4 regions of the Tardiphaga sp. GW821-FHT12E02 genome follow, and region 1 is predicted to be linked to each of the others. Evidence: riboswitches for the same ligand, from Rfam matches in the RefSeq annotation. Region 1 holds a riboswitch; each other region holds the start of a gene.
The links. A riboswitch is a leader RNA that binds a small molecule or an ion and turns the genes downstream of it on or off. The one in region 1 is predicted to bind cobalamin.
Positions count from the first base shown of each region.

Region 2: another riboswitch for cobalamin. It lies ahead of AC1RQ5_RS01910 (ABC transporter ATP-binding protein); the one in region 1 lies ahead of AC1RQ5_RS23280 (DUF1636 family protein).
Region 3: another riboswitch for cobalamin. It lies ahead of AC1RQ5_RS01925 (TonB-dependent receptor); the one in region 1 lies ahead of AC1RQ5_RS23280 (DUF1636 family protein).
Region 4: another riboswitch for cobalamin. It lies ahead of metE (5-methyltetrahydropteroyltriglutamate--homocysteine S-methyltransferase); the one in region 1 lies ahead of AC1RQ5_RS23280 (DUF1636 family protein).

Region 1 is NZ_JBXAQK010000001.1:4,911,720-4,915,072, reverse strand. Features, by position in the region: gene cobT (nicotinate-nucleotide--dimethylbenzimidazole phosphoribosyltransferase) at 1-760, opposite strand, end outside; cobalamin riboswitch at 826-1,021, shown strand; gene AC1RQ5_RS23280 (DUF1636 family protein) at 1,114-1,560, shown strand; gene cobU (bifunctional adenosylcobinamide kinase/adenosylcobinamide-phosphate guanylyltransferase) at 1,557-2,087, shown strand; gene cobW (cobalamin biosynthesis protein CobW) at 2,088-3,101, shown strand; gene cobN (cobaltochelatase subunit CobN) at 3,202-3,353, shown strand, end outside.
Region 2 is NZ_JBXAQK010000001.1:396,721-400,073, reverse strand. Features, by position in the region: gene AC1RQ5_RS01915 (ABC transporter permease subunit) at 1-1,378, opposite strand, end outside; gene AC1RQ5_RS01910 (ABC transporter ATP-binding protein) at 1,380-2,084, opposite strand; cobalamin riboswitch at 2,229-2,435, opposite strand; gene AC1RQ5_RS01905 (alkaline phosphatase D family protein) at 2,676-3,353, shown strand, end outside.
Region 3 is NZ_JBXAQK010000001.1:400,778-404,130, forward strand. Features, by position in the region: gene AC1RQ5_RS01920 (ABC transporter permease subunit) at 1-793, shown strand, start outside; cobalamin riboswitch at 891-1,098, shown strand; gene AC1RQ5_RS01925 (TonB-dependent receptor) at 1,205-3,353, shown strand, end outside.
Region 4 is NZ_JBXAQK010000001.1:2,787,887-2,791,239, forward strand. Features, by position in the region: gene metE (5-methyltetrahydropteroyltriglutamate--homocysteine S-methyltransferase) at 1-2,120, opposite strand, end outside; cobalamin riboswitch at 2,224-2,447, opposite strand; gene prpB (methylisocitrate lyase) at 2,540-3,353, opposite strand, start outside.

The DNA.
Region 1 (3,353 bases):
CGAGCCCGCCGAATTCCGCGAGCACATCCAGCGGCGCGGTGGCATCGCTGCGCGCGGAGGCCATCTCGATCGCAGCGCGCTTGCGGGCCATGCCGAGATCGTCCTGGCCGGCGCCGACACCGATGCAGTCAGTGAGCGTCGCTGGTGCGAGGCGATGCGCAAGCAACGCGGAGGAGGCGGTATTGCCGATGCCCATTTCGCCGAGCGCGATGATATCGGCACCGGCCTTGATCTCACCGATCGCGATGCGGATGCCATGCGCGAGTGCAGTGGCAGCTTGTTCCGACGTCATTGCCGGCTCGCGCGCGGCATTGGCGGTGCCCAAGCGCACCTTGGCGTCGCGCAAACCCGGATGCACCGGCAGTTCCGCTGCGACGCCGATATCGATGACGCGAACGTCGATGGCATTCGCCTTGGCGAACGCATTGGCAGTGGCGCGACCGGCGAGGTAGGTCATGACCATCGCGACGGTCACGGCTGACGGATACTGCGACACGCCCTCGGCCACGAGACCGTGATCGCCGGCGAAGACCAGCAGCACGGCTTTCTCGCCGCGCGGCTCGCCGGGATGGCGGATCATGCCAAGCTGGAGGGCCAGTTCCTCGATTCGCCCGAGCGAACCCGGCGGCTTGGCCTTGCCGTCGATGACCGCGCGCAGGCTGGCCTCGGTGGCGGGATCGAGGGGCGCGATGGCCGGCGGCTGCCAGATAGGGCTCTGTGTGGTCAAAATCAGGTTCCTTTGGCCGCCTGTCTCGCGCATCCGCGGCCATTCGGTCAACAGCAGCGGCGCGGTTCCGGCTGTGGTTGACCCGGACTGTGGGGGCAGATAGCGTCCGCGGCGATGGTCCTTCCGCGTGGAAGGTGAAAAGGGAAGCCGGTGCGATACCGGCGCTGCCCCCGCAACTGTAAGCGACGAGCCCGCGCCGGTGCCACTGGGAGTTCCTGATCGGGGAATTGCTGGGAAGGCGGTGATGGGCGCCGACTCGCGAGCCAGGAGACCTGCCGTCACGAATTGTGCTTTGGAGGCGTCGTCGGGGCGGGGTGCACCGGACGGGAGCGAGCGGATGGCAGCATCCGCGCGACCCAACAAAGCTCGCCCGATTTGAGCCCGTGATGGATCGCAACGCATCGAGTTTGCCCGACGACCTTGCCGTCAATGACCTGCCGCGCCCGCTGCCTTCAGCGCCGGTGGTGGTCAGCGTATGCGTGAACTGCAAGGCCGCCGATGGCGCCGTGGTCGGTTCTGCCATGCTGGATGCTGTCACGGCCGCGCTTGATGCGCGCGATGTCGATGTCATGGTGCGCCCGGTGCAGTGCCTCAGCGTCTGCAAGCGGCCGACAACGGTCGCGGTGACGAGCCAGGATGGCTACACATTCTTGTTCGGCGACCTGCTGGCGGACACCGGCCCGGATGCGGTCGCATCCTTCGTGCAGTCCTATCAGACATCCGATTACGGCTTGGTGCCGTGGCGCGAGCGCGCCGACGTGCTGCGCAAGGGCATGGTCGCGCGCGTGCCGCCGCTGCGCTGGTCGCCCGCAGATGGCAGGGCGCCGAAATGACATCGCTCGGCACCACATTGGTTCTCGGCGGCGCGCGCTCCGGCAAGTCGGCCTTTGCCGAACGGCTGATCGGCGAGATGTCGCTCACAAAAGTCTATCTCGCCACGGCGACGCCCGGCGATGACGAGATGCAGGTGCGCATCGCGCAGCACCGCAAGCAGCGCGGCGAGGGCTGGATCACCATCGAGGAGCCGCTGGCGCTGGTGGATACGCTGACGCGCGAATCCACCATCGGCCGCGTCATTCTCGTCGATTGCCTGACGCTGTGGCTGTCCAATCTAATGATGGCGGAGCGCGATCCCGAGGTCGAGGCAAAGCGGCTGGTGCGCTTCCTCGATGTCTCGCGCTATCCCATCGTGTTTGTATCCAATGAAGTCGGTCTCGGCCTGGTGCCGGAGACCCCGCTCGGCCGCGCCTTCCGTGATGCGCAGGGCCGCCTCAACCAGACCATTGCCGCCGCTGTCAACAATGTCGCTTTCGTCGCTGCCGGCCTGCCTCTTTGGCTCAAGCGTTTCCAGGAGAATTGAATGTCCCGCGTTCCCGTCACCGTCCTCACCGGCTTCCTCGGCGCCGGCAAGACCACGCTGTTGCGCTCGCTGCTGACCCAGGCCGATGGACGCCGCATTGCCGTGATCGTCAATGAATTCGGCGATGCCGGTTTCGATGGTGGCCTCGTCGAGGAATGCGCGGCGAAAGCCTGCGCGCCCGGCGACATCGTCGAGCTCACCAATGGGTGCATCTGCTGCACGGTGGCCGATGATTTCGTGCCGACCATGGAAAAGCTGTTGTCGCGCGAGCGTCCGCTCGATGCGATCGTGATCGAAACCTCCGGCCTCGCATTGCCACAGCCGTTGTTGAAGGCCTTTGCATGGCCGGCCGTGAAGACGCGCGCGACTGTTGATGGCGTCGTGACTGTGGTCGATGCCCTGGCGCTGTCCGAAGGCCGCGTCACGCTCGATGAGCATGCGGTCGCCGAGCAGCGCGCGGCCGACGAAGGCATCGAGCATGATGATCCGATCGAAGAAGTGTTCGAAGACCAGCTCGCTTGCGCCGATCTCGTCGTGCTCTCCAAGAGCGATCTTGTCAGCGCCGAGCAGCTCGCCGAAATCGAAACCAAGCTGAAGGCCGAGCTTCGCGCGGGCGTCGGCATCGTCCGCTCCAAGGGCGATCTCGCGCCAAGCGTGCTGATCGGCCTCAACGCCGCAGCCGAAGATGATATGGCCGCCCGCGTCGGTCATCACGGCGAGGAGGAAGAACACGATCACGACGATTTCGACAGCATTGTCATCAAACCCGGTGCCGCCGGCGATCTCGACGCCATGCGCGCCCGCGTTGGCGGAGCGCTCGGCATCGAAGGCGTGTTGCGCGTGAAGGGCCATGCCCGCATCGCCGACAAACCGGCGCCCATTGTGGTGCAGGCCGTCGGCGCCCGCGTCGATCTCGCTTTTGCACGGCCGGATGTGAGTCATCCCGAACATCTCGTCGTCATCGGATTGAAGGGCTTTGATACCGACGCCGTGCGCAAGGCGCTGGCAGGCTAGCAACGACCGCCGTCATTGCGAGCGGAGCGAAGCAATCCAGCAAGCCAAGATCTGGATTGCTTCGTCGCTTCGCTCCTCGCAATGACGATTAGGGGAGCGCATGCATCTCAAGCTCGACACCTCCGGCAGTATTGACGACGGCGACGTCGCCCGCGATCTCGGGCAGGCGACGGCGGATATTGTCGTGCTGTCTGCGGCGGACAGCGATCTCGCCGCCTTCGGTGCGGCGCATGCGAGTCTTGGCGCAGACTT
Region 2 (3,353 bases), 4.5 Mb from region 1:
AGACTGCGAGATGCGCGAGCAAGGCGGCGGCAGCGAATATCGTGGCGAGGAGCAGCAGGTCGCGCCAATACCGGCTTGCGGCGAAACCGATGGTGGGGAGCTGGTATTTGAACTCCGGCACGGTGGCCCAAAGCCTGGCGCCGGCCTTGTAGCTGAAATGCGCATTGTCGAGCGTGTCGGCATGGGCGACGAGATCGTCGCTGACAATGTCCTGGATCTTGCGGCGCTGCAGTTCAGCGGCGGTGGAGAAATCGCGATGTTGCGCGAAATCCGTGCCGGCAAGGCCCATGGAAAAGCCGCGCAGCGTGATCACGGGGGCGATCAGGCCAACCCATTGCTGGAAACGCTGCTGGTGCTCGAATGTGTCCCATAATTTGCCGAATGTCTGGTCGAGCACGCCATAGCCGGCATGATCATCGACCTTCAGCGCCGCGCCCCATTTGCTGAGCGGCAGCGACGGATCCCATTGGGCATCGACATTGAAGGTGGTTTTCCAGGCCTGATCTGCGGCTTCGGAAATGTCGTGCGAGAGGTGGTTGTTGAAATCCAGCCGTGACGGCGTGGGATAGACTACATTGGCGACTTCGGACGCCGTGCGCGGCGCGATCAGGGTGGCGGCGACCCAGAAGCCGAGCAGCAGCACCACGGCTGCGCGCGACGAGCGCACCAATGCGGATACGGCGATGGTGAGGAAGACGAAGAAGCCGAGATAAAGGCCGTAGCCGGCGATCAACCACATCATGCGATAGACGATATCCAGTCGCTCGGCCGAGGGCAGACGGCCAATGGCGACGATGGAGAAAGCGAGCCAGACCGGGATCACCAGCGCAAAAGCGCAGGCGGCGAGCGCCAGCGCCTTGCCGAGCAGCAGGCTTCGCGCGGGCACACCGATGCTCAGCAATTGCCGCAACGTGCCGCGCTCGCGCTCGCCGCTGATGGCGCTGAAGCCGATGACGATGATCAGCAGCGGCACCAGCACCTGCACGATCCATGCGGGCGAGAGTTGGCCGAAGCGCTGCAGCCCGGTGGCATCCTGCGCCGGCCGGAATTTCAGTTCGCTCTGGCGATGCGCCTGCAGCCAGACGGTGGAGCCGACAAAAGGCTCGATGCCTGGATCGAGCACCGCCAGCGGCGGTTCCGGCTTGAACACATGCATGCCCTGCTCGGCGGCATCATGCGGATGCCGTTCGCCCTGCTGCAGCCAGGCTTGATAATCGAGCGATTGCCCGGCGGCGCGCTCGTTATTGATCTGCGCTTGCCGGATCGATCCCGACGCCATGGCGACGATGGAGAGAATAATGATGAGCGCCGCAGCCCAGAGCATGCGGCCGTCGCGGATGATCTCGCGCAGATCCTTGCGGGCGATGGTGAGGATCACGTCAGGCTCTCATATGTTCGAGATAGAGCGCCTGCAGATCGGCGTGGCTGACATCGGCGCTGTTCAGCTCCTGCACCAGCTTGCCGCGCCGCATGATGCCGATGCGGGTGCCGGTCTGCTTGGCATGGAACAGGTCATGGGTGGTCGTGAGGATCGCAACGCCGTTGCGGCTGGCATTGACCAGCAGTTCGGAGAACTCGTTGGCGGCTGACGGGTCGAGCCCGGATGTCGGTTCATCGAGCAGCAGTGCCTTGGCATTCTTCGCCAGCGCGATGGCGATGCCGACTTTCTGGCGCATGCCTTTCGAATAGGTGCCGACGCGATCATCCGCCGCCTGCAATGGCAGGCCTGCGGCTTGCAGCAATTCGAGCAGGCGCTCGCGCGGCAATTCTTCGCCAATAGCGAGGGTGGCGAAGAAAGCGAGATTTTCCACGCCGGAGAGCTGGCCGTAGAGATTCACCTGTTCGGGGATGTAAGCGAGTAGCCGCTTGGTCTCCAGCGGCTGCGCGGTGACATCATGCTTGTCGATCAGGAGTTGCCCCGATGTCGGCTGGATGAAATTGAGAAACAGGTTGATCAGCGTGGTCTTGCCGGCGCCATTGGCGCCGAGCAGGCAATAGATATCGCCGGGCTGCACATGGAGCGAGACGTCGTCGAGCGCGAGCTTGGCGCCGAACTGCTTCTTGACGGCTGTAGCTTTAAGCATGGAGCGCCGCGCTGACGCTGGATATGAGAGAGATCATCCGAAGGACTCGCGATAACGTGGCACGTCACCGCAAACCAAACCGTGTTGCCATTCGCAGCGAAGGCAACTCGGCTTCCATCAGGACACCCCGCCCGATGTGCTCGCGTGTGACCACGGCCGACGGCAGGTCTCCTGGCTCGCGGGTCAGGGCCTTCTGCCGCCTTCCCGGGGTTGTGGCCCAGTGGCATGTGGCAAAGGCTCGCCGCTTACAGTTGCGGGGGCAGCCGCGGAATTGGCTTGCGCAACAGACGCTGCACTGGCCTCACCGCATTCCCTATTGGTCCCGAAGGAACCGTCGCGGGGACAATTCGGTGAAATGACACCGGGAGTCAATGCCGCGTCGCTGCGGAAAATTCCGCTTGTCGCGTTTGGCCTCGACTGAAATTGGTGGGCACCCTTCGGTATTATCTTGATGAACAAGAAGTGGCTGTGTCGAGCCGAAAACGGCTTTGCCGGGCGGCTGTTGCGCTCGCTGCGGCAGCCTGTCACAGGGGCGTTGCGTAGTAGCCCTAGATCGTCCTGCGTCACCATCGCCGACTCCAGGAGAGCACAATGGCCATCCGCGTGTCCCGTCGCCGCTTCCTCACGACGGCTGCCGCAAGCGCGGGACTCTTGGCGATGCCACGTTTCAGCCGCGCGGCCGATCGACCGGTGGTGAGCCATGGTGTGCAGTCCGGCGATATCGGTTTCGACAGCGGCACGATCTGGTCGCGGGCGGATCGGCCGGCGCAGATGATGGTGGAGGTGGCGACCACCGAGTCGTTCAAACATGCGCGCGCTTTGCCGCCGGTAACGGTGCTGCCGGAAAGCGATTTCACGGCAAAACTGCTGCTGGAGAATCTGCCGGCAGGGCAGGACATCTTTTATCGCGTGCGGTTTCGTGATCTCGCGCATACGAGCGTGATCGGTGAGCCCGTGGTCGGGCGCTTCCGTACGGCGCCTGCGGACCGCCGCGATGTGTCGTTCGTCTGGGGTGGCGATGTCGCGGGGCAGGGCTGGGGCATCAATGCGGAGGATGGCGGCATGGTCACCTTCGCCACCATGCGAAAACACAATCCGGATTTTTTGCTCCACAGCGGCGACACGATTTATGCCGACGGGCCGATGGTTGCAGAAGTGAAGTTGCCGGATGGCTCGCTCTGGAAAAACACCACGCTGGTGCCGGAGAAAGCCAAGGTCGCCGAAACGCTCGATGAATTCCGCGCGGCGCATAAATACAATCTGCTCGAC
Region 3 (3,353 bases), 4.5 Mb from region 1:
TCCCGAAACCCGCACGGCAGACTCACTGCTCTTCATGGCGCTGTGGGCGCTGGTCGTCGCCAGCTACACGCTGTTCTGGTTCGCGCTCGCCGCGCTGGTCAATGCGTTCGGTCGTACGTCCTCCTCCAATGCCTTGATCATGATCTCCGGCTGGACGTTTCTCGTCCTCATCCTGCCCATCGTGATGAATCTCGTCGTCGGTGCCATCAGCCCGGCCCCATCGCGCACCGAGCTTGCCAGCCGCACCCGCGTCGTCACTGCGGATGCACTGCGCGAATATGAGGACATGTACAGCACGGATTATCGCTATGCCTCCGATCCCGAGACATTGACGGTGAAGGACGGCCGCATCGAAGTCCCCGCCCGCATGCGCGCGTTCTTCCTCGCCAAGCAGCGCGTCGATGCGCAGGTCGAGCCGCTGCTGAACCAGTTCGATCATCAGTTGCTCGAACAGCAGAAGCTGGTCGATACGATCGGCTTTCTGTCGCCAGCCATCCTCGTCAACGAGGCGTTGAACCTCGTCGCCGGCAATGACTCGCGCCGCTTCCTTGCCTTCAAGGCGCAGACCGAAACCTTCCACAATGGCTGGCGCGCCTTCTTTGCGCCGAAGATCGCAACAGACCAAGCAACAACGCTCGCCGAGATGGCCGCATTGCCGGTGTGGCAATGGCGCGAGACCGCGGCGGATACAACTTCGTGGCGCATCGCATCGCGCGCCGCGCTACTGCTGCTTGTGAGCTTGATCATCGCAATCATCGCGATGCGTCGATTGCGCCGTGGCCAGATCGTCTGATGCCTCACGCATCGGTCGCAGTGATGCATGATCCACACACAGGCCGCCATAAAGGCGCCATCGAACCGCGCGCGCGTTGACACATTCGTAAACATCACCCTAACGTGATCCCGACGGTTCCTTCGGGACCAATAGGGAATGCGGTGAGGTTCGCGCGACATGGTCGCAAGGCGAGCCGACTCCGCGGCTGCCCCCGCAACTGTAAGCGGCGAGCCTTCGCCAAGAGCCACTGGACCTCGGTCCGGGAAGGCGGCGACAGGCATTGACCCGCGAGCCAGGAGACCTGCCGTCAGTCGTGGTCACACGCGAGCACATTGGGCGGGGTGTCCTGGTGGAAGTCGAATTGCGTTCGTGATGGATGCAAAGCGCCTTGGTTCGCGGTGACGTGCCACGTTATCGCGAGTTTTTTTGATGACCGCCGTCTCCTCCGTCGCAGTGATGCGCCGCCGTTTCCTTCTCTGCACCGTCGCATTGCCTTGCCTGCTGTGGTCCGCCGATGGCTATGCCCAGGACGCGAAACCGAGTCAGACCCTCGATCCCGTCTTCGTGCAGCCCACTGCCCAGCCGCAGCGCGCGCGCCGTGCGACCACCGGCAATGCAAGCCGCGCCGCGCGGTCGCGCCAGCAGCGTAATGTCGCCGCGACGACGGCCGCGCCTGTCGCAACGCCCATCGACCCGGTCTTCGCGGCACCGACGCTCAATCTCACCGGTACGGCGCCGACCGCCAGCCGCCTCGGCCTCACCCGCCTGCAGACGCCGGCCAGCGTCGATGTGATCTCCGCGCAGACCATGTCCGAGCGCGGCCAGCAGAACATCAATGATGCCGTGACGCAGAATGCCGTCGGCATCACCGCCAATCCGTCGCTCGGCAATGGCGGCCTCGCTTTCAGCGCACGCGGCTTCACCGGCTCCAGCTCCGTCATGACCATGTATGACGGCACCCAGCTCTATGTCGGCCAGGGCACGGCGACATTCCCTTATGACACCTGGTCGGCCGAGCGCATCGAGGTGCTGCGCGGCCCCGCCTCGGTGCTGTACGGCTCGGGCGCCATCGGCGGCGCCATCAATGTAGTGTCGAAACTGCCGACCTGGGTGCCGGTCAACCAGGCCGAGATGTCGCTCGACACCAACATGACCAAGCGCATCGCCGTCGATAGCGGCGGCGCCATCAATGACAAGGTCGCCTATCGCGTCACCGCCACCGGCAATCTCTCGGATGGCTGGATGGATCGCGGCAACAATTCCAATGTCTCCGTGCATGCCGCCATTCAGGTCAAGCAGACTGAAGACCTCACCTGGACCTTCCTCAGCGACTATGCCGACGTGCAGCCGCAGAATTATTGGGGCACGCCGCTGGTCAATGGCCGCATTCTCGAAGCGACGCGCTTCAACAACTACAATTTCAGCAACGGCATCGTTCACTACAAGGACAATCTCAACCAGATCCGCACCGAGTGGAACGTCACCGACGGCGTGACCGTGCGCAATGTGCTGTATTATATGGATGTCCATCGCCACTGGCGTAACGCGGAGAGCTACGTCTACAGCCCGGCGTCCGGCCTCGTGAACCGCAATGGCAACAACACCGAAATCTACCAGGCCCAGCAGCAGATCGGCGACCGCATGGACGCCACCTTCCGCGGCCATGTATTCGGCCTGGAAAACCAGCTCGTCACCGGCTTCGATGTCAACCACATCAAGTTCGGCCGCGATGCGAATTTCCTGTCATCGACGTCCACCGGCAGCTCGACAGTCACGCTTTTCAATCCGATCCCGGGTAACTATTTCAGCAATACGCCGACCGTCGTCGACTATCGCAGCATCACCAACCAGTATGCGTTCTTCGCGGAGAACAAGCTCAACATCACCGAGCAGCTGGCGCTGATCGGCGGCATCCGGCAGGACGAGACGAACGTCACCCGCACCGACTTCTTCAATCCGGCCAACAGCCTCGACAAGTCGTTCTCGAACACCACGTGGCGTGTCGGCGCCGTCTACACGCCGATCAAGGATCTCGCCTTCTACGGCCAGTATTCCACCGCCGTCGATCCCGTCACCAGCGGCCTTCTCGCGCTCAATGCAGCAAACGCGAACTTCACCCTGGCCACCGGCCGGCAGGTCGAATTCGGTGTCAAGCAATCGCTGTTTAACGGCCGCGCGGAATGGACGCTCGCCGGCTATGAGATCGTGAAGAACAATCTGCTGGCGCGCGATCCCAATAACCTCAACGTGGTCCTGCAGGTCGGCCAGCAGTCGTCCCGCGGCATCGAGGCGTCGGTCGGCATGTTGCTGGATTATGGCTGGCGCATCGATGCCAACACCACATTCCTGCAGGCAAAGTATGATGACTTCCTGCAGGCCAGCGGCGTCAATTTCGCCGGCAATGTGCCGGTCAACGTGCCGCTCAACGTCTCCAATATCTGGGCGACATGGGACTTCGCGCCGAACTGGTCGGCCAATGCCGGCATCCAGATCGTCGGCAAGACCTATGCGGATGCAGCCAACACGCTGGCTCGCTCGGCCTATAACGTCGTCAATGCCGGCGTGCAGTGGAAGCCCG
Region 4 (3,353 bases), 2.1 Mb from region 1:
TTGGGATATTTGTAGCTCTTGAAGGCGTCGAGCAACTCCATCTTGGAGCGCGACGTCTCGATGGAGATGACGTCGGCATCCATGGCGCCGATGGCGTCGATGATATCGTTGAACTCGGAATAGCACATATGGGTGTGGATCTGGGTCTTGTCGTCAACGCCTGATGCGGTGATGCGGAAGCTGCCCACGGCCCAATCGAGATAGGTTGTCCACTGCGACTTGCGCAGCGGCAGGCCCTCCCGCAAGGCGGCTTCGTCGATCTGGATCATCCTGGCGCCGGCCTCTTCGAGATCGATGACCTCGTCGCGGATGGCGAAGGCGATCTGCTGGCAGGCGACGCTGCGCGGGATATCGTCACGGACGAAGGACCAGTTCAGGATCGTGACGGGCCCGGTGAGCATCGCCTTCATCGGCTTTTTGGTCAGTGACTGCGAATAGCGCCACCAGCCCACGGTCATTTCCTTCGGACGCGAGACGTCGCCGAACAGGATCGGCGGGCGTACATAGCGCGAGCCATAGGACTGCACCCAGCCGAATTTGGTAAAGGTGAAGCCGGTGAGCTGCTCGCCAAAGTACTGCACCATGTCGTTGCGCTCGAACTCGCCGTGCACGAGCACGTCGAGACCGATCTCCTCCTGCCAGCGCACCGCCTCGGCCGTCTCTTCGCGGAGGAACTGCTCATACTTGTCGAGCGTGATGTCGCCACGGGTGAAGGACGCGCGGGCATTGCGCACGATGGCCGTTTGCGGGAACGAGCCGATGGTGGTGGTCGGGAAGCGGGGCAGGTCGAAGGCCTTGCGCTGGATATCCGCCCGGTTTGCGAAAGGCGATTTGCGGCTGTGGCTCTGGCCGGTCAGGCCCGCCATGCGCCTGGCGACGGCGTCATTGTGAATCTTCGGCGATGAATCGCGTGCGATCACGGCACTGTCGGAGGCGGCGAGCGCATCGCCGACGCTGGCGCGGCCCTGCGCCAGTGCTCTGCCGAGGGTCGAGAGCTCGCCCATCTTCTGCAGCGAGAAAGCGAGCCAGCTTTTCACATCGGGATCGAGATCGGTTTCGAGCGCGAGATCGATGGGCACATGCAACAGCGAGCAGGATGTTGCGATCTGTACACGCTCCGCGCCGAGCTGCTTCACCACGGGCGTGATGTGATCGAGCGTGCCGGACAGATCCGTGCGCCAGACATTGCGTCCATCGACGACGCCGAGCGACAGCACCTGATCCGGCCGTATGCGCGATGCCACCTGTACGAGCTGATCGGTGCCGCGCTTGAGGTCGATATGAAGGCCGGCCACGGGGAGGGCCAGTGCGGTGTCGAGATTGTCGCCGATCTCGCCGAAATAGGTGGCGAGCATGATCTTCAAGCCCGGCACATTGGCGCAGATGCCTGCATAAGCGTGCTTCAGCGCATCGCGGGTGGGACTGTCGAGATCGAGCACGAGACAGGGCTCGTCGATCTGCACCCAGTCGGCACCGCGTTTCGCCAGCTCACGCAGCAGCTCGACATAGACGGGCAGGAGCCTGTCGAGCAGCGAGAGCGGATTGAAGCCTGCATCGTGGCTCTTGCCGAGCTTCAGGAAGGTGACGGGGCCGACCAGCACGGGGCGCGTGTGATGGCCGAGCGCCTTGGCTTCCTCGAACTCCTCGATCGGCTTGCGCGAGGACAAGGCGAATGTCTGATCGCTGGAGAATTCCGGCACCATGTAGTGATAGTTGGTGTCGAACCACTTCGTCATTTCCTGCGCGACAACGCCGTGGCCGTGATGGGCATGACCACAGCTTGCATCATGCGCATCGCCCTGGGCGCCGCGCGCCATGGCGAAATAGGTGGCGAGCGATACGCTGCCAGATGTCCAGCCATAGGCCCTGGGAATGGCACCGACCATCACACTGGTGTCGAGCACCTGATCATAGAGTGAAAAGTCGTTGGACGGGATGATCGTCACGCCGAGTGATTTCTGTCGCGCCCAATTGGCGGCGCGCAGATCGGCTGCAGTCTTCAGCAGCTCTTGTTCGGTGGATTTCCCGGCCCAGAAACTTTCGAGGGCGAATTTCAATTCGCGCCGCGGACCGATCCGCGGCGTACCGAGCGTTGCAACAGGAAGTGAAGAGATCGACATAGCTTTAACCCCATGATTGGGGGCAAAGGGAAGGCGGACGCGGGCATGATCTGCCGCACATGCGGCAGGCTGCTTAGCGCACCACCGGGACACCCCGCCCGTGGACGTACAGTTTGTCGAGGCAGGTCTCCTGGCTCGCGGGTCGTGGCTGACGTCCGGCCTTCCCGAAGCTTTTGGCTTCAGTGACACTGATGGACGCTCGCTCACCGCTTACAGTTGCGGGGGCAGCGCCGGCCTTGCGACGAACTCATGACGTTCGTCGCGCACCGGCTTCCCTCTTAGCTCCGGATCGAACATGACCCGGAGACCTCGACGCAGAGACTTAAGTAGGCCGGGATCGGTTCGTCAATCCGTGGGCTGCCGTGTGGGCAGGTCGCGCATTGCATGTGCCAATCCCGACAGTGGGCAGAGGCCCGTCGTTATCGCGGCATGGCTTCCGGAACGATGGTCTGGATGATCGACGAATCCAGGGCTTCGTAATCATGCAGGCCGATGGTGTCGTAAAGCTCGGCGCGAGTCTGCATGCGATCGACCATGTTGTGGGTGCCGCCATCACGCGCGATGGCGGCATAGAGATCGGCCTGCGCCTTGTTGGCGACACGCAATGACGAGACCGGCCAGATCACCATCGCATAGCCCATCGCTTCGAATTCCGATGCGGTGAAAAACGGCGTCTTGCCGAACTCCGTCATATTGGCGAGCAGGGGCACGCCGGGCATCCGCTCCGCGAAGGCACGAAACATCTCGGCGGTGTTGAGCGCCTCCGGGAAGATCGCATCGGCGCCCGCGTCCATATAGAGCTTTGCGCGTGCCACCGCGCCGTCGAGGCCTTCGCTGGCGGCGGCATCGGTGCGCGCGATGATCACGAGATCGCGACGCGCTTTGGCGGCGGCCGCGACCTTCGCGGCCATGTCGCGAGCATCGGCGATCTTCTTGTCGTTGAGATGACCGCATTTCTTCGGGAGGATCTGGTCTTCGAGATGCAGCGCGCCAGCACCGGCATCCTCGAAGGTGCGAACAGCATGCATCACATTCAGCGCTTCGCCATAACCGGTATCGGCATCGACCAGCAGCGGCAGTTGTGCCGCGCGGACGATTTGGCGGATGAAGAAAGACACCTCATCGACGGTGATGATCCCGAGATCTGGCAGGCCCATGGAGGCCGTCATCGCTGCGCCGGACAGATAAAGACCTTGAAAGCCAAAGGATTTGGCCTGCAGGGCCGCCATGCCG